DNA from 2 places in the Embleya sp. NPDC025285 genome. Region 2 is predicted to be linked to the other one. Evidence: predicted binding sites of a transcription regulator. Region 2 holds the regulator's gene; the other holds the start of a gene.
What was found. Region 2 encodes HspR, which represses chaperone genes until heat shock. Its sites were predicted from a motif close to TTGAGNNNNNNNNNCTCAA; they were not measured.

Region 1: a site for HspR is predicted at 5,602-5,620, ahead of lon (endopeptidase La). Genes of this name have one in related genera too.

Annotation. Positions count from the first base shown of each region.
Region 1 covers NZ_JBVHLU010000046.1:64,224-74,850, forward strand. Annotated here, with positions in the region: gene ACZ4FV_RS28045 (AMP-binding protein) at 1-739, shown strand, start outside; gene ACZ4FV_RS28050 (HdeD family acid-resistance protein) at 858-1,604, shown strand; gene ACZ4FV_RS28055 (DHA2 family efflux MFS transporter permease subunit) at 1,715-3,226, opposite strand; gene ACZ4FV_RS28060 (NADPH-dependent FMN reductase) at 3,279-3,884, opposite strand; gene ACZ4FV_RS28065 (MFS transporter) at 4,074-5,315, opposite strand; gene lon (endopeptidase La) at 5,654-8,071, shown strand; gene ACZ4FV_RS28075 (hypothetical protein) at 8,337-8,897, shown strand; gene ACZ4FV_RS28080 (YiaA/YiaB family inner membrane protein) at 9,014-9,304, shown strand; gene hrpA (ATP-dependent RNA helicase HrpA) at 9,341-10,627, opposite strand, start outside.
Region 2 covers NZ_JBVHLU010000199.1:413-8,672, forward strand. Annotated here, with positions in the region: partial or broken gene ACZ4FV_RS50780 (Fe-S oxidoreductase) at 1-441, opposite strand, end outside; gene clpB (ATP-dependent chaperone ClpB) at 802-3,423, opposite strand; gene ACZ4FV_RS50790 (nucleoside/nucleotide kinase family protein) at 3,589-4,254, shown strand; gene ACZ4FV_RS50795 (TIGR03767 family metallophosphoesterase) at 4,283-6,112, opposite strand; gene ACZ4FV_RS50800 (heat shock protein transcriptional repressor HspR) at 6,292-6,756, opposite strand; gene dnaJ (molecular chaperone DnaJ) at 6,758-7,930, opposite strand; gene grpE (nucleotide exchange factor GrpE) at 8,052-8,260, opposite strand, start outside.

The DNA of each region.
Region 1 (10,627 bases), on a different contig from region 2:
GGGCGTACCGGTGGTCGACGGGGCGCGGATCGTGCGCAAGGGTTGTCTGGGCGCGCCGTTGCCGTTCGCTCGGGTGGCGATCCTGGACGAGCACGACCGTCCGGTGCCGCGCGGCGTGGTCGGCCACCTCGCGGTCCGCCCGCATCTGCCGGGCCTGTTGGTGCAGGAGTACGTGGACGATCCGCTGAGCATCGCGGAGGCCACCCGCAACCTGTGGTTCCACACCGGCGACGCGGCGGTGCTCGACGAGGAGGACGGGCTGCTGCACTTCGTCGACCGGGTCGTGGACCGGATCCGGATCCGCGGCGAGAACGTGTCGGCCTACCACATCGAGGACCTGGTCAACCAGCATCCCGACATCGCGGTGGGCGCGGTGTTCGGGGTGCCCGCCGACCGGGACGACGAGGACGAGGTGGTCCTGTACGCCGAGCCCGAGCCGGGTCGTCCGCTCGACCCGGACGAGCTACGCGCGTGGTGCGCGCAGTCGTTGCCCGCGTACATGCGGCCGGAGCACGTGCGGATCGTCGCGCGCATGCCGCGGACGCCGAACGGGCGGGTGGAGAAGTACCGCCTGCGCCGGCACTTTTTGGGTCTGGCCGATCGTCCGGGCCCGGCGGTGCGCGGGGTCGCGGTGTCGGCGGCGACGCCGATGCCCGCGGCGCGGCCGGCGCTCGCGCCCGCGCTGTCCCCGGTGCGGTCCGCGCTGCCGCCGTCGTTGCCGCCGGGAACGCGGCGCTGACCTCGTTCGCCGCGCTCGGTCATGCGGATAGCTGATCGTGCGGATATGTCGCTTTCCAATGGGAAGGCGTAACACGCACGCGACTTTGCGGGCGTGGCAGATCCGAGGAGCGGCACCCATGGACAGCACGAACGGCGTCACGGGACCGACCGCCGAGTCCGGCGCGGGGCGGCATCGGCGCAGCGGCAAGGGATTCGGGTTCGGCCTGCTGGTCGTGCTCGGCACGGTGTTGGTGCTCGGCGGGATCGTCGGTCTGGTCTACACGGGCGTGGCCACACTGACCACGATGGTGTTGTTCGGCTGGTTGCTGCTGATCGGCGGCGTGGTCGGGTTCGTCCAGGCCATCCAGGCGCGCAAGGAGAACGCGTTCTGGCTCGTGGTCGCGGTCTCCGCGCTCAACATCGCGGCGGGCGTGGTGTTGTTGCGCCGGCCCGAGGTGGCGGCCGAGGCGCTCACCCTGTTCGTGGCCCTGTTGTTGCTGGGCGCGGGCATGTTCCGGATCGTGGGCGGCGTCGCGAGCATGTCCGCCAAGATGATCTGGACCGTCCTGGTCGGCGTGGTCGACCTGGTCCTGGGCCTGCTGGTGCTGGCCGAATGGCCGAGCAGCAGCCGCTACGCGATCGGTACGTTCATCTCGCTGGCCCTGCTCTTCGACGGACTGAGCCTGGTCAGCCTCGGCCTGACGGGCCGTCGGATCGTCGGCATGGTCCGCGAGGCGGAGGTCCCGGAGGCGGGGTCGCCCGCGGCGGACGAGGTCTCCGGCGACCCGGCCTCCGCCGAGTGGAAGGCCGAACGGGACGGCACCAGGGAAGGCACCTTCAAGGGCCCGGACACGATGACGAAACGACGCGACGACGAGGTGTAGGCCGGACGCCATCGAACGCCGGACGGGCTGGTCGCAGCCCGTCCGGCGTTCGATGATGTCCCGCCCCGGCAGGGGCCCATGGTGCGTCGGCGGCCGGCGAAGCGGCGGACCTACCTCGCCTCGACGTGCGCCGCGGGTGTGCGCCGGCTCATCAGCAGCGCCGGCAGGAACGCCAGTGCCATGAAGCTCACGGCCCACCAGTACGTCCCCTGGAAGGCGTCCGCCAACCGCGGCCCGATCTCGGTGACCACCGCCGGCGACAACGAGTGCAACTCGCCGAGCCCACCGGCCCCCTGCCCGGCCGGCAGGCCGTCCCGCATCGCGCCGGCCAGCAGCACCGACATCAGCGCCCCGCCGACCGCGGCCGAGACCTGCTGGATGATGGTCAAGGTGGTACCGGCGACCGCGACCTGCTCGTGCGACATGGCGCGCAGCGCGGAGGCGGTGGTCGGCATCAGTGTCATGCCGACCCCGACGCCCATCACCGACAGGCAGGACATCAGCACCCAGTAGGGGGTGTCCGCGGCGACCTGCGTGGTGAAGGCGAGGAACCCGGAGGCGGCGACCACGATCCCGACCAGCACGATCCGTCCCGGCGCGACCCGGTCGCTGAGCCTGCTGGCGACCTGCATCGACAGCGCGGTGGCCAGCGCCTGCGGTGCGCCCAACAGGCCGGAGGCGGTGGCGCTCTCGCCGCGCACCAGTTGGTAGTACAGCGGGGCCAGCATCATCGAGCCGAAGTACGCGCAGACGAACAGCACCATGGTGCCCGCGGCGGCCACGAACGGGCGGCTGCGGAACAATCGCAGGTCGATCAGCGCGTGTTCGATCCGCAGGGCCCGGACCACGAAGCCGACCACCAGGAGCGCGCCGAGCACGGCGGGCACCAGCGCCCCGGTGGAGCCGAAGTCGCCCTTGTCGCCGCCGGTGGCCAGGCCGTAGATGAGTAGCGCCAGACCGGGGGAGAGCATCAGCAGCCCGGGCACGTCCAGCGGTTTGGTCGGCTGCGGGGTGTCCCGCGGGAAGACCCTGGCGGCCAGCCCCAGGGCGATCGCGCCGATCGGCACGTTGATGAAGAAGATCCAGCGCCAGGACACGTCGTCCACGAGCCAGCCGCCCAGGATCGGGCCGGCGAGCGGGCCGATCAGGACCGGGATGCCCAGGATGGCCATCGTGCGGCCCATCCGGGCGGGATCCGAGGCCCGGGCCAGGATGGTCATCCCGACCGGCATGATCAGGCCGCCGCCGAGCCCCTGGAGGACCCGGAAGGCGATCAGCGATTCGGCCGACCAGGCCAGTCCGGCCAGCACGGATCCGGCCGCGAAGGTGCCGATCGAGAACATGTACAGGCGTTTGGTGCCGAACCGGCCCATCGCCCACGCGGCCACCGGGATGACCGTGGCCAGGGCCAGTGTGTATCCCGTCGCCACCCATTGGATGGTGGCGAGCGGGGCGTCGAAGTCCTGCGCGAGGTGGTTGAGCGCGACGTTGACGACGGTGACGTCGAGTACGGACATCACCGAGCCGAGGACGACCACGAGGGCGATCGCCGCGATGCTTCGGGAAGGGGTGGGGACGTCGGCCGCGGGCGCACTCGCGGTCGGGGCGGTGGTCGTTGCCATCACGGGCTCCTGGCGTTCGGCGGAGGAATGGCGGCGGCTTCCCGGACGGTTCTCAGACGCCGTACGGGCGGCGCGCGCGCATCGACCGGGAGGCGTCGGTCCACCACGCGAGCTGATCGAGCATCACCTTGGCCGCGGCGTCGGTGCCCGCGACGTCGACCGGCTGCCCGTCCGCGTCGAACTTCTCCCAGGCCATCGGGAACGCCAGCCCGTCCCGGGTGGTGACCATGTGCTGCTCCGCGAAGACCAGGCGCAGTTGCTCGACGGCGCGCAGGCCGCCGGAGATGCCGCCGTAGGACACGAAGCCGACCGGCTTGCCCTGCCACTCGCCGCGGAACAGGTCGATCATGTTCTTCAACCCGGCCGGGAAGCTGTGGTTGTACTCGGGCGTGACCACCACGAACGCGTCGGCGGCGTCGAGCCGGGCACCGACCGCGGTGACCACGGCGGCGGGTTCGCTGCCCATCGGGGCCCACACGTCCGGCAGCCGGTCGTGCGCCAGGTCGATGATGTCCACCTCGAAGTCCCCGTGCTGCTCGGCCTTGCCGGCGAACCAGGTGGACACGACCGGAGCGAAGCGACCCTCGCGGGTGCTCCCGACGATGACGGCCAGCCGGAAGGTCTTCGGAGTGGTGGTGGTCTGCGTGTCGGTGCTCATGGGATCCCCCAAGGAGATGAAGAGAAGTGCGAACGAGTCCTGTGCGGGCCCGGAATCGTTGCCGTCCGAGCGCCTGGTGAAGACGTTAGAAGTTGAAGTTAACTTCAGGTCAAGCCCGGATCCGCACTTCTCTTCCCGAGTCGTCACCCGGACCCGGCCCGGGGGTTGCCGGTGCCGAGGGGGAATCGTTCAAGCGCGCTTCGCGTCCGTAGCCGTCGGGGACGCCTCGTCCGGGCCGCCGAGGGCGGTCAGGACGGCGATCGTGGCCAGGGCCACGGCACCGGCGCACACCATGACCGTCGAGGGGGAGGAGGCGTCGACGACGGCGCCGCCGGCGAGCGCGCCGGTTGCCAGGGTGAGCTGGAACGACGACGTGAACACGACCGTGGCGGCCTCCTGGGCGTGCGGCGCGGAGCGGGCGAACCAGGTCTGCGAGCAGGCCGGGACGGCGCCGTACGCCAGGCCCCACACCACGAGCAGGCCGATCGCGCCCGCGTCCCGGCGGCCGAGGAGGGGGAACAGCAGCGTGGCGACGGCGATCAGCGCCGCGCTCGTGAGGAACGTCGCGCGCAGGTCGCGGACCATCGTCACGCCCGCGACGAAGTTGCCGACGATGCCGGCCACGCCGAAGGTCAACAGGTAGACGCCGATCAGCCCCCGGTCCACCCGGGTGACCTGCTCCAGGAACGGCGTCACGTACGTGTAGGCGCCGAAGTGCGCGATCACGATCAGGCAGGTCGCGGCGAGGCCGATCCGGATGCCGGTGCCGCGCAGCAGATCGCGCAACACCCGGGCCCGGGTCACCTCGAGCGCGGGCAGCGGCGGCAACAGCACGGCGAGCGCGATCGCCACGCCCAGCGCGAGCACGCCCATGACCACGAACGAGGCGCGCCAGCCGATGTGTTCGCCGAGCTGTGTACCGGCGGGCAGACCCAGCACGGAGCCGGCCGGAACGGCCGCGAAAATCACGGCGGTTGCCGTACCCACCCGCTGCGCACGCACCAACCGAGGCGCCAGTCCGGCCCCGATCGACCAGAACCCGCCGATGGTGACCCCCACCAGCGCCCGCGCCACCAACACCACCCAGAACGCGGGCGCGACGGCCGCGAGGAAGTTCGCCGCCGCCAACAACACGATCAGCGCGACCAACATCGTGCGCCGATCCAGCCGCCCGGTGCACACCGTCACCACCGGCGCGCAGACCGCCGCCAACAGGCCCGGTACGACCATCAACCACCCGGCAGTGCCATCCGAGACGCCGAAGTCGTCCCCGATCGGCGTCAACAACCCGATCGGCAGAATCTCGCTCGTCACGATCGCGAAGATCCCGACCGACAGACACACCACGCCCGGCCAGTACCGGCGCGGCTGCCCCGCGTCCGATCCGGGTGCGTCGGCGGTGTGCGAGTCGGCTCCGGCAATGACGGACATGACGTCCCTTTCGGCAGGGCGGGGGAGGGGATCCCCGACAACGGGGAGTCCCAGTACAACCGCCCCCGCCGCCCCGGGTCTGGCGGTATCCCGCCCTCAACGTCACCCCGTCCTCGACATCACGAGCCCGTCGCCCCCCGACCTGCCGACGTCCTGCCCCCGATCTCCCGGCCCCCGACCTGCCGCCCCCGACGCCCGACCCCCGCCCCCGCCTGCCGGCCGAAGCGCTTCGCTGTGGGCGAACAGGGATCGGAAGGGTGGGGGAACAAAGAGGGGCTCTTGTTTCTTGAGTCAGTGCAGCGCAACTTTTTCGACTGTGGCTACCTGAGGGGCATGACATGAGCGAGACCATCGGGACACTGACCCTGCCGGTTCTTCCGCTGGACGACGTGGTCGTCCTCCCCGGCATGGTGGTCCCGCTCGAACTCGACGACGCGGAGACCCGTGCCGCCGTGGATGCCGCGCGGGCCGCCGCGGGGCGGTCCGCCGGACCCGGCATCCGTAGTGAGAGCAAGGCGCGGGTGCTGCTTGTTCCGCGTGACGACGGGCAATACCCGGCGGTGGGCACGCTCGGGGTGATCGAGCAGGTCGGTCGGCTGCCCGGGGGTGAGTCGGTCGTGGTGGTGCGCGGCGAGAGCCGGGTGCGGATCGGCACCGGAACCACCGGTCCCGGCGCGGCGCTGTGGGTCGAGGCGACCCGGGTGACGGACGTCGAGGCGGACGAGCACACCCACGAGCTGGCCCGCGAGTACAAGGCCCTGGTCACCACCGTGCTGGGCAAGCGCGGCGCGTGGCAGGTGGTCGACCACGTACAGGCGCTGGAGGACCCGAGCGACCTGGCGGACAACTCCGGCTACGCCCCGTACCTGACGCTTCAGCAAAAGATCGAGGTCCTGCAGACTGTCGACGTCCAGGAGCGGCTGACCAAGGTCGTCGGCTGGACCCGGGACCACCTCGCCGAGCTGGACGTGGCCGAGACGATCCGCAAGGACGTCCAGGAGGGCATGGACAAGCAGCAGCGCGAATTCCTGCTCAAGCAGCAGCTCGCCGCGGTGCGCAAGGAGCTCAACGAGCTCAACGGCACCCCGGACAGCGAGGAGGAGGACTACCGCGCCCGGGTCGAGGCGGCGAACCTGCCGGAGAAGGTGCTGGCCGCCGCGCTCAAGGAGGTCGACAAGCTGGAGCACGCCTCCGACGCGTCGCCCGAGGGCGGCTGGATCCGCACCTGGCTGGACACCGTGCTGGAAATGCCGTGGAACGAGCGCAGCGAGGACGCGTACGACATCGCCGAGGCGCGCGCGATCCTGGACGCGGACCACTCCGGCCTGGTGGACGTCAAGGAGCGCATCGTCGAATACCTCGCGGTGCGCAAGCGCCGCGAGGAGCGCGGGCTGGGCGTGGTCGGCGGCCGGCGGTCCGGCGCGGTACTGGCCCTGGTCGGCCCGCCCGGTGTCGGCAAGACCTCGCTGGGCGAGTCGGTGGCCCGCGCGATGGGTCGCTCGTTCGTCCGGGTCGCGCTCGGCGGCGTGCGCGACGAGGCCGAGATCCGCGGCCACCGGCGCACCTACGTCGGCGCCCTGCCCGGTCGCATCGTCCGGGCGATCAAGGAGGCGGGCAGCATGAACCCCGTCGTCCTGCTCGACGAGATCGACAAGGTCGGCTCGGACTACCGCGGCGACCCGACCGCGGCCCTGCTGGAGGTGCTCGACCCGGCCCAGAACCACACCTTCCGCGACCACTACCTCGAGGTCGAACTCGACCTCTCCGACGTGGTGTTCCTGGCCACGGCCAACGTCCTGGAGACCATCCCCGAGCCGCTGCTCGACCGGATGGAACTGGTCCGGCTCGATGGCTACACCGAGGACGAGAAGGTCGTCATCGCCCGGGACCACCTGATCAAGCGTCAGTTGGACAAGGCGGGTCTGGACGACACCGAGGTGTCCTTCACCGAAGACGCGCTGCGGCTGCTGGCGGGCGAGTACACCCGGGAGGCGGGCGTGCGCACCCTGGAGCGCTCGATCGCCCGCGTGCTGCGCAAGGTCGCGGCCCGACAGGCGCTGGACGCCGACGCGCACCCGCTGCCGATCACGGTGGACGCCGGCGACCTGCGCGACTACCTCGGGCGGCCCCGGCACACCCCGGAGTCGCTGCTGAGCAAGGCCGAGCAGCGCACCGCGGTGCCGGGTGTGGCCACCGGGCTCGCGGTCACCGGCGCGGGTGGCGACGTGCTCTACATCGAGGCGTCGCTCGCGGACGCCGAGACGGGCGGTACGGGACTGACCCTGACCGGCCAACTCGGCGACGTGATGAAGGAGTCGGCGCAGATCGCGCTGTCCTACCTGCGCTCGCGCGGGGCGGAGCTGGAGGTACCGGTGGGCGACCTCAAGGACCGAGGCGTGCACATCCACGTCCCGGCCGGCGCGGTCCCCAAGGACGGCCCGAGCGCCGGTGTCACGATGACCACCGCGCTGGTGTCGCTGCTCACCGGGCGGCCGGTCCGCTCGGACGTGGCAATGACCGGTGAGGTCTCGCTCACCGGCCGGGTACTGCCGATCGGCGGCGTGAAGCAGAAGCTGCTCGCCGCGGAGCGGGCAGGTGTGACCACCGTGCTGATCCCCAAGCGCAACGAGGCCGACCTGGACGACGTGCCCGAGGAGATCCTGAGCCGACTCACCGTGCACGCGGTCGCCGACGTGCGCGAGGTGCTGGAACTGGCCCTGGAGCCGGCCAACGCCAAGCACACCATCGCCGCCTGATCCTGCGTCGACCTGCGAAAACCCTGCTGCGCGAGTCGCCTTCCGGGCGGCTCGCGCAGCATCTTTCGGCCAAGATCGGACAAGCCGGTTGGCGGTGAATCTCGATTCGGTCACGCGCCGGATAGTTCGGTTGGTTGCTGTCAGTATTCGCGGCATGTCATATGGAACGGGTGGGGGCCCGGGTTGGGGAGACGGTTCGTCCGCTTCGCCACCGCCTGGGTTTCCGCCGCAACCTCAGCCACAACGTCCCTGGTACCAACGCACCTTGTGGATCGTCGTCCTGCTCGTCGTGTTCGCGCCGGTGGGCATCTTCCTGATGTGGAAGTACACCGACTGGCAGCGCCCGCTGAAGATCGGCGTCGCGATCGTCGCGGGCGTGGTCTTCCTGGTCGCCTTCGCGAACGCGGTGTCCGATGGGAAGGACGACTCCGGAAAGGACAAGGTGACGCCGGCCTCGACGTCGACGCCGGTCCCCTCGGGTGCGGCAACGACGCCCGCGCCCGCCGCCACCACGGCGGCGCCGACGAGCGCGCCGCCGGTGAGCAGCACAGCGCCGCCGCCCGCGACCACGGCTCCCGCCGAACCGCCACCGGCGGCACCGGCGCAGGACGAAGCGAACGTGCCGAAGGCCGATCCACCGAAGGCCGATCCGCCCAAGGTGGACCCGCCGAAGGCAGACCCGCCCAAGGCCGATCCGCCGCCGGCTGATGCGGGCGTGAAGGTCAGAGGCCAGTTCTGTTCGCAGCTCGGCGCCACGGCGGTGAACAACAAGGGTGAACCGCTGGTGTGCGCCAACAGCACCAACGGCACCAAGCGCTGGACGTAGCACCGACCGACATCCACATCGCCGACCTGTACGGCCCCCGGCCTTCCGCCGGGGGCCGTCCCACTTGAGTACACCTACTCATGCGCGCAACACCCGGTCGGCCCAACACTGTTGCCATGACAACGCCGCTGCGTACCAACAACACCCAGGGCTTCTTCGTTCAGGCCGCGCTGTCCTTCGGCGTATCCGTGAGCGCGGTCCTGATCGGGATCGTCTACCTCCCGGTGGACCGCTGGATCCGGGCCTTCCTCGGCCTCGGCGTGCTCTACGTCGTGACGTCGAGCATCACCATCGCCAAGGTGGTCCGCGACCGCCAGGAGAGCGAGGCCGTGGTCAGCCGGGTCGACCAGGCGCGCCTGGAGAAGCTGTTGACCGACCACGACCTGTTCCGCAACGACGGGATCTGAGCCCGAAGGGGCGGTGCTCGACGCGCCGCCCCCGGCCTACTGGCCCAATTCCTCGATCGTCTTCAGGATCCGCTTGTCGGACACCGGCTGCGGTGTGCCGAGCGACTGGGCGAAGTAGCTCACCCGCAGTTCCTCGATCTGCCAGCGCACCGCCGCGACCTCCGCCGGGATCGGTCCGCCCTTGGTTTGACGGTCCATCAGGTCCCGGTAGGCCGCCTGGATCTGATGGACCTTCAACATGCGCTCGCGATCTCGGACCGGGTCCGCCTCCAGACGCTGCAACCGGCGCTCCATCGCCTGGAGATAGCGATGCACGTCCGGCAGCCGGCGCCAACCCGCCTCGGTCACGAAGCCCTTGTGCACCAGCGCCGTGTACTGCGCCTTCAAGTCGGCGAGCGCCGGTGCCAGCGCGGGACTCCGGGTGGCCTTCAGCCGCCCGGCCACGTTGTGCGACGCACCCAGGACGCGCTCGACCTTGACCACGGTGTCCTCGGTCAGCCGAGGCAGCCCGGCCTTGACCCGATCACGCAGCCGCGCGAAGCCGGCCTCGTCCCACACCGGGCCGCCCGCGTCCTGGATCAGCATGTCCGCCGCGCACGCGAGGATGTCCTCGAAGAGCGCGTCGATGCCGCCGTGCGGGTTGTGGCTGAGCGTCAACTTGGCCATGTTGGGCAGCCGGCCCTGGATCTGCTTGACCGGCGACTGCACGTTCAGCAGCACCAGACGCCGCGTTCCGCGCCGCATCGCGCGCGACTGCTCGGGTTCGCTGTCGAACAGCCGGACCGCCACGGACGCGCCCTCGTCGACCAGCGCCGGATACGCCTTGACCACCAGCGGCCCGCGTCGCTGTTCGACCACACGCGGCAGTTCGCCGATGCTCCAGGCGCTGACGCCCGTGCGCTCGATGTCCAGCGTGCTCGCCGCCTCGGACACCGCGGCCCGCATCCGGTCGCGCAGCTTGAGCTTGAGCGCCTCCAGGTCCTTGCCCTCGGCGAGCGTGCGCCGGTCGTCGTCGAGCACCCGGAAGGTCATCCGCAGGTGCTCGGGCACCTTCGTCAGGTCCCACGTCTCGCGCTTGACCGGCATGCCGGCCATCCGGCTCAACTCGCGCTCCAGCACGTCCACCAAAGATCCCCGGCGAGCCGGGATCCGGGCCAGGATCGCGCGCGCGTAGTCCGGCGCCGGCACGAAGCCGCGGCGGATGCCCTTGGGCAGCGCACGGATGTACGAGGTCACCAATTCCTCGCGCAGGCCCGGGATCTGCCAGTCGAAGCCCTCGCCGGTGAGCTGGTTGAGCACCGCGACCGGGATGTGCGCGGTGAC
Region 2 (8,260 bases):
CGAGCCGGCGAAGCGCGACTTGCGGCCCGGGCGCGAGGGCAGGCTCAGCTGCCGGATGACCATCAGCACCACGATGCCGACGAACGTGGCGAGCGCGATGAACTCGGTGAACAGCTCGTACGGCAGCCAATCGCCGATGAGCGGGAACACCCAGTGCGCGTCGAAGAGCTGCACGATGGCGGTGATGATGGTCAGGCCGAGGGTCAGGAAGCCGACGGCCACGAACCAGTGGGCCACGCCGACGACGCCCCACTTGAGCATTCGGGTGTGGCCGAGGAACTCCCGGCCGAGGGTCGCGGTGCGCTGCGCGGGCTGTCCGGTTCGGCTGCCGTCCGGCTGGCCTACCTGGACGAAGCGGTAGATATGCGCGACGGCGCGCGCCGCGAGCGCGGCGCCGACCACCAAGGTGACCAGCGAGATCACGATCGCTGCGAGCTGCATGGGCGTTCGGCTCCTCCGGTGGGACGTCCCTTCCGGGGCGTGTATCGGCCGACAGCGTACGGCCGTGCGGGCATCTTACCCGCTGGTAACTTAACCACTGCGTCGATGATATCTGTCACGCTGGACGCTACCGGCTTCGCGGGTTTTGTCCGCTTCATCCGGTGCTAGGCGATCTTGTCGTGCCGCGCATGGCGCACCATCCTCGGCGCACCGCGTGACCGGAGCCGACCCGACCGAACCCCCGACGTGTGACGCACCGTCAGATAACTCCGCATGCATGCTGCCATGCCGAAGCGCCGGGACCCGCAACAGGTCCCGGCGCCGTGGCATTCGTGGCCGACTCGGCCCCGAACCCGCTCGTCAGAGCGTCTTCGCCGGCACCCGCTCCTGCGGCTGCACCACCAGCGTGTCGCTCGCCTCGTCCAGGTCGACCACGACCGTGTCGCCGTCGTCGATCTCGCCGGCGAGCAGCGCCCGGGCCAGCTTGTCGCCGATGGCGGTCTGGATCAGCCGGCGCAGCGGCCGCGCGCCGTACGCCGGGTCGTACCCGGTCAGCGCGAGCCACTCGCGGGCCGCGTCGGTCACCGTCAGGGTGATCCGGCGGTCCTTGAGCCGGGCGCCGAGCCGATCGACCTGGAGTCCGACGATGTGTGCGAGTTCCGCCGTGCCGAGCGCGTCGAAGAGCACGATGTCGTCGAGCCGGTTGAGGAATTCCGGCTTGAACGCGTTGCGAACCACGTCCATCACCAGGTTCTGCTGCTGCTCCCGGGACAGCGCCGGGTCGACCAGGTACTGGGACCCCAGGTTCGAGGTCAGGATCAGCACCACGTTGCGGAAGTCCACCGTGCGGCCCTGGCCGTCGGTCAGCCGCCCGTCGTCGAGCACCTGGAGCAGGACGTCGAAGACCTCGGGATGGGCCTTCTCCACCTCGTCCAGGAGCACCACCGAGTACGGCCGGCGGCGGACCGCCTCGGTCAACTGGCCGCCCTCCTCGTAGCCCACGTAGCCGGGCGGCGCGCCGACCAGGCGGGCGACCGAGTGCTTCTCCGCGTACTCCGACATGTCGATCCGCACCATCGCGCGCTCGTCGTCGAAGAGGAAGTCGGCGAGCGACTTGGCCAACTCGGTCTTGCCCACACCGGTCGGGCCCAGGAAGAGGAAGGAGCCGGTCGGGCGGTCCGGGTCGGCGATGCCGGAGCGGGCCCGGCGTACCGCGTCGGAGACCGTCGCCACGGCCGCCTTCTGGCCGATCAGCCGGCGACCCAGCTCGTCCTCCATCCGCAGCAGCTTGCCACGCTCGCCCTCCAGGAGGCGGCCGGAGGGGATGCCGGTCCAGGACGAGACCACGTCGGCGACGTCGTCCGGGCCGACCTCCTCCTTGACCATCGCGGTGCCGTGCGTGCCCCGGTCGCCCTCGGTCGCGGCGGCCTCGGCCAGCTCGCGCTCCAGGGTCGGGATCTGGCCGTACATCAGCTTCGAGGCGGTCTCGAAGTCGCCGTCCCGCTGGGCCCGCTCGGCCTCGCCGCGGGCCGCGTCCAGGCGTTCCTTGAGCTCGCCGACCCGGTTCAGGCCGGCCTTCTCCTGCTGCCAGCGCGCGGTCAGCCCGCTGAGTTGCTCCTGCTTGTCCGCGAGGTCCTTGCGCAGTCGCTCCAGCCGGTCCCGGCTGGCCGCGTCGGTCTCCTTGGCCAGCGCCATCTCCTCCATCCGCAGCCGGTCCACCGAGCGCTGGAGTTCGTCGATCTCGACGGGGGAGGAGTCGATCTCCATCCGCAGCCGCGACGCCGCCTCGTCGACCAGGTCGATCGCCTTGTCGGGGAGGAAGCGCGCGGTGATGTAGCGGTCGGAGAGGGTGGCCGCGGCGACCAGGGCCGAGTCGGCGATCTGCACCTTGTGGTGCGCCTCGTACCGGCTCTTGAGGCCGCGCAGGATCGCGATGGTGTCCTCGACGCTGGGCTCGCCGACGAACACCTGCTGGAACCGGCGCTCCAGCGCGGGGTCCTTCTCGATGTGCTTGCGGTACTCGTCCAGCGTGGTCGCGCCGACCAGGCGCAGTTCGCCGCGCGCGAGCATCGGCTTGAGCATGTTGCCCGCGTCCATCGAACTGTCGCCGGTCGCGCCCGCGCCCACCACGGTGTGCAGTTCGTCGATGAAGGTGACGACCTGGCCGTCGCTGGACTTGATCTCGTTCAGGACCGCCTTCAGCCGCTCCTCGAACTCGCCGCGATACTTCGCGCCCGCGACCATCGCGCCCAGGTCGAGCGCGATCAGCCGCTTGTCGCGCAGCGACTCGGGCACGTCGCCGGCCACGATCCGCCTGGCCAGGCCCTCGACGACGGCGGTCTTGCCGACGCCGGGCTCACCGATCAGGACCGGGTTGTTCTTGGTCCGGCGGGACAACACCTGGACCACCCGGCGGATCTCCGAGTCGCGGCCGATCACCGGGTCCAGCTTGCCGTCGCGGGCCTCCTCGGTCAGGTCGCGGCCGTACTTCTCCAGGGCCTGATAGGTACTCTCCGGGTCCTGGGAGGTGACCCGGGCGCTGCCGCGCACCGCCTTGAAGGAGTCGAGCAGCGCCTGCGGCGTGGCGCCCGCGTCGCGCAGCGCCTCGGCGACCGGACCGGAGCGGCCGGACGCGAGACCGACCAGGACGTGCTCCGTGGACACGAACGTGTCGCCGAGCTTGTCGGCCTGCTTCTCCGCCTCGTCGAGCGCGAGCATCGTCTCGCGGGCGAGCTGCGGAGCGGCCACCGTTGAGCCGGACGCGCTCGGCAGGCGATCGGAAATCTGGACGGCCGCGACCTTCAGGAGCGGCACGTCCACACCGGCCGCGCCCAGCAGCGGGACCGCGGTCCCCTCGGGCTGTTCGAGCAGGGCGAGCAGCAGATGCGCGGGCTCCACCTGGGGGTGTCCCGCCGCGGAAGCCTTGCGGATGGCGACCGAAAGGGCCTCTTGGGCCTTGGTGGTGAGCTTCTGTGCATCCATGTGAGGTGTGCGACTCCTTCGCTTCGGGCACGCGATGTCACGGCCATCATTCCGTCCGTGTCGTGTCCGTATGGCACCCGAACGGTCCTTTGACTGTGGCAACCACAACTAAGTTGAGTCTATTCCACTCAACCGTGCGTCGCTCCGGATGCCTAGACTGCGGACATGCCAGATGTGTCCGGTGCCCTCGAAACACTCGACGCGCTCGCGGATGCGGCGGTACGGCTGATTCCGGCGGCGCCCGGGGCCGATCGGGTCGTGCTCGGCCTCGCCGGTCCGCCGGGTGCCGGGAAGTCCACGCTCGCCGGCCGCCTGGTGCGCGCGATCGAACAGCGGGTCGGCGTCGGTACCGCCGCCTATGTGCCGCTCGACGGGTTCCACCTCTCGAACGTGCAGCTCAAGCGGATCGGCCGACTGCACCGCAAGGGCGCCGTGGACACGTTCGACGTGTGGGGCTACGCGACCACGCTGGCCCGTGTGGTGCACGAGGTGGACCGGGACGTGTACGTGCCGGACTACGACCGCTCGCTGCACGAGCCGGTCGCGGCGCGGCACGTGGTCCGCCCCGGCACCCGGATCGTGGTGACCGAGGGCAACTACCTGGCACTGGACGCTCCCGGCTGGACCGACGCCTACTGCCTGATGACCGAGGTCTGGTACGTGCACGCCTCGGACCGGGTCCGCGACGAGCGGCTGACCAGGCGCCAGCGCCGGGGCGGTCGCAGCGTCGGCGAGGCGATGGCCTGGGTCGCCGGCAGCGACCGTCCCAACGGCGAACTGGTCAAGCGCTCCAAGTCACGCTGCGCCCGCGTGGTGACGGTGGTCTGGTAGACCGCCGGACTCGGCGGACCCGCCTGCTCTACGTGAGCCACGCCGGCGTCGGCACCAGCAGTTCCACGTTGCGGTCCTCGATCCGACCGCGCCGACCGTCCACCTTCGCGTCCGGGCGATCGCGCTCGTGCCAGTCGTTGCCCGCGAGTTCGCGGGCCAGCGCGGCCAGTGCGACCGGGGTGTCCAGCTTGCCGCCGTTGGACTCCGGCCCGGCCGAGTCGACGATGGTGCCGAAGACGGACAGTGTGCCGTTGCGGTTGTCCCCGATCTCCACGATCCGCGCCTGCGAGGGCCAGTCGATGTGCGACGCGGTGTTGACCTCCCAGAAGCCTCCGGGAGCGGCGAAGCCGGCCGGGCGCGGGTGCGGCTTCACGTGGTTGTCGTGGGTGTGCCCGTTCACCCACAGCACGACGTTCGGGAAGCGCAGCAGCAGCGACAAGACCTCGGGGCCCAGGATTCGCGCGGGCTGCCCCGGGGGCACCGTGCGGTTCACCATCGTCTCGATGGTGTGGTGGCTGAACAGCACGAACAGCTTGTCCTGGCCGGTGCCTTGGACCACCTTGCCCTGCTCGTCCAGGTAGCTGGAACTGCCCTTCATCAGGTGGTCCTGGAGCCACGCGAACTGGGTCGGGTCCAGGCAGCCGGAGTCCAGGCCGTACTGGTTCACCGTGTCCAGGACCAGGCAGCGCACCTGACCCTGGTCGAAGCTGTAGTACGCGGTCTTGGCGTCGATGTTCTGCTGGGTGAAGCCGTGGCCCTTGGGCAAGCCGGTGGTGTTGAAGTGCTCCTTGATCGTCTCCGCGCGGTCGATCAGCCGCCGGTCCGGGTCGGCGGTGACCTTGCGCTTGGGGCCCGACATCAGCGCGGCAAGCGCGTCCGGCTTGCCGCTCTGCAGTCCGACCGCGAGCGCGACGACGGTCTCCTTCGCGGATATGTCCAGCACCTTCTCGTCGCCGACCGCGACCTTGCCCAGCAATTCGTTGACCGGCAGGTTGCCCTGGACCAGCCCGTCGTGGTTGCCGTACGCGGTGTACCACGGGGTCTTCAGGCCGGTCGCCTCGAACGGACGCCGGCACGCGTCGAGCAGACCCGGCACGGTGGGGAAACCGAACTCGCGCCTGGGCAGGTCGTCCTTCTGTCCGGCCGGCGTGCCGTCCGGGTGCCAGTAGCGGTCGTTGTACGCGACCGCGTCCATCGGGCCCTCGTACTTGTTCCGGTCGCCCGAGTCGGGGGTGACCTTCTTGCCGCCGTCGAGCACGTCGATGTACCAACGCAGCTCGTTGAACTGGATGTTGTCGGTGTTGTCGCCCGTGCAGATGGTGAACGCCAGGGGTTGGCCCAGCGCCGGGCCCTTGCCGATCCGGTTGAGGGACTGCACCATCGCCTCGGCGATCTGCGCCGTCAGCACCTCCTGCGGGCGGTACGACGACTGGAACGGCAGCAGCTTGGCGAACGGCTGGTCCTTGTCGCTGTGCCGGTCCAGGAAGTCCACCCGCGCGGTCGACTGGGAGTCCTGGATGTGGATGTCCGTCAGTTGGGTGAAGGCCACCAGGGGTCGGCTCTTCGTCTTGTCGCCGGGACCGGCGCCGGGGGCCAACTCGTTGCGCAGCAGGTGCGGTTCGCCGGGGCCGGCGACCACCTTGCGGTAACCGCCCGGGCCGGGCGGGCCGAGCAGCAGGGTGCGCTCCAGGGTGGTGCCGGCCGCGCCTGCGGCGCCGCCCGAGGTCGGGGCGCCGGGCTTGGGCGCGTCGCTCGACTTGTTGACCGGCGACTCCTCGGCGTCGGTGCACGCCGCCGCTCCCAGCAGTGCCGCGCCCGCGGCCGAGTACTTCAGGACGTCCCGACGATTCGGCTTCATGCGGCGACCCTACTGACGCGTATTGAGCGGCATCAAGGATGTGCCGAGGCCACCCGAACGCCCGCCCCGCACGAAACGGCGGGCCCGACCCCCGCGAACGAGGCCGCGGCCCACACGGACGAAGGGGCGCGGCCGAAGCCCCGCCCCTCCCGGATCTCGTGCGGCCCGTGCGCCGGGCGTCAGTCGGTGCGCCCGCGCCTGGGCTTCCACACCACGAGCGCGGTGCCCGCCTGCGGCCGGACCGGGACCAGATCGCGTCGGTAGGACGCGTGTACGGCCGCCTCGCGCCGGGCGCTCGCGTCCGTCGCCTCGTGCAGCGCGTGCTCCAACTCGGCCACCCGCACGCTCAGCGCGAGCACCTGGTTCTCCAGCTCCAGGATCCGCTTGATCCCGGCGAGGTTGATGCCGGCCTCCTGGGAGAGCCGCTGCACCTCGCGCAACTGGACGATGTCGCGGGCGGAGTAGCGCCGCCCGCGACCGGCCGTGCGGTCCGGCGAGACCAGGCCGAGTCGGTCGTACTGGCGCAGCGTCTGTGGATGCAGGCCGGACAGTTGCGCGGCCACCGAGATCACGTAGACCGGAGAGGTCTCGTCGATCTCGTAGCCACGCCGCCCGCCGTCGCCGCCCAAGCCGCCCGGTCGCATGTCATGCCCCCTTCGCCGCGTCCAACAGATCGGCTCGGGGATCGTGCGCGACGGTCGCCTCGCGGAACGCCTCCAGCGCCTCGCGCGCCTTGTCGTTCAGCTGCTGTGGGACCGTCACCTCGACGGTGACCAGGAGGTCGCCCCGAGTGCCGTCCTTGCGTGCCGCACCGCGCCCGCGGACGCGCAGCGTGCGGCCGTTGCCCGTGCCCGCGGGGAGCTTGAGCGTGACCGGGATGCCGCCCAGGGTGGGCACGGTGACCTCCGCCCCCAGCACCGCCTCCGGAAAGGTGACCGGCACGGTGACGGTGAGGTTGTCGCCCTTGCGGCCGAATACGGAGTGCGTCTTGACGTGCACCACGACGTACAGGTCGCCGGAGGGGCCGCCGCGCTCGCCGGGAGCGCCCTTGCCCTTGAGCCGGATCCGCTGTCCGTCCTGAACCCCGGCCGGGATCCGGACCTGCATCGTGCGCGAACTCTTGGCCCGACCGCTGCCGTTGCACACGATGCACGGGTCGTCCACCAGCAGCCCGCGGCCCTTGCAGTCGCGGCACGGCTCGGAGAAGCCGAAGCCGCCCTGCGGACGGCTGACGTTGCCCGAACCCGCGCAGGTGGGACACATCCGCGGGGTGGTGCCCGCGGCCGCGCCCGTGCCGTTGCAGTGCCGACACGGCTCGGAGCTGGTCAGCCGGATCGGGACGGTCGCGCCGTCCACCGCGTCCGCGAAGCCGAGGGTGACCTCGGACTCCACGTCCGAGCCGCGTCGGGGCTGCTGCCGTCCGGTCTGCCGACCGCCGCCGAACAGCCCGCCGAAGATGTCGCCCAGGCCGCCGGTGTTGCCCGCGCCGCCCTGCTGGCCACCGAAGATGTCGCCGAGGTCGAAGGGGAAGCCGCCGGCCCCGCCCTGCCCGCCGCCGGGGCCGCGGAAGCCACCCCCGCTGCCGAACAGGGTCCGTGCCTCGTCGTACTCCTTGCGCCGCTTGTCGTCGGCGAGCACGTCGTAGGCTTCCGAGATCTCCTTGAACCGCTCCTCCGCCTTGGTGTCACCCTTGTTCTTGTCCGGGTGGAACTCGACGGCGAGCTTGCGGTAGGCCTTCTTGATCTCGGCGGTGCCGGCGTCCTTGGGGACGCCGAGCACCTTGTAGTAGTCCTTCTCCAGGTAGTCCTTCGTACTCATGCGCCCCTCGCCGATCGGGTCGGGGTGCCCTCGTGCTCCGAGCGCCCGTTTCCGGATCCACTCCACCCGCGCATCGGCGTCCCTCCTCTCCGCTTCTCGTTGTCTGGTTCCCGGTGACGGTTCAGCTTCCGGCCGCTTCGCCCGACTCCTCCGGACCGCCCTCGGCGTCCGCTGTGGGCTCCGCGACCGCCACCCGCGCCGGACGGATGATCCGCTCGCCGACCTGGTAGCCGGGCTGCAGGATCTCCACGCACGTGGGCTCGGTGACATCGGTCGCGTACGAGTGCAGCAGCGCCTCGTGCACCGTCGGGTCGAACGGGTCGCCCTTGG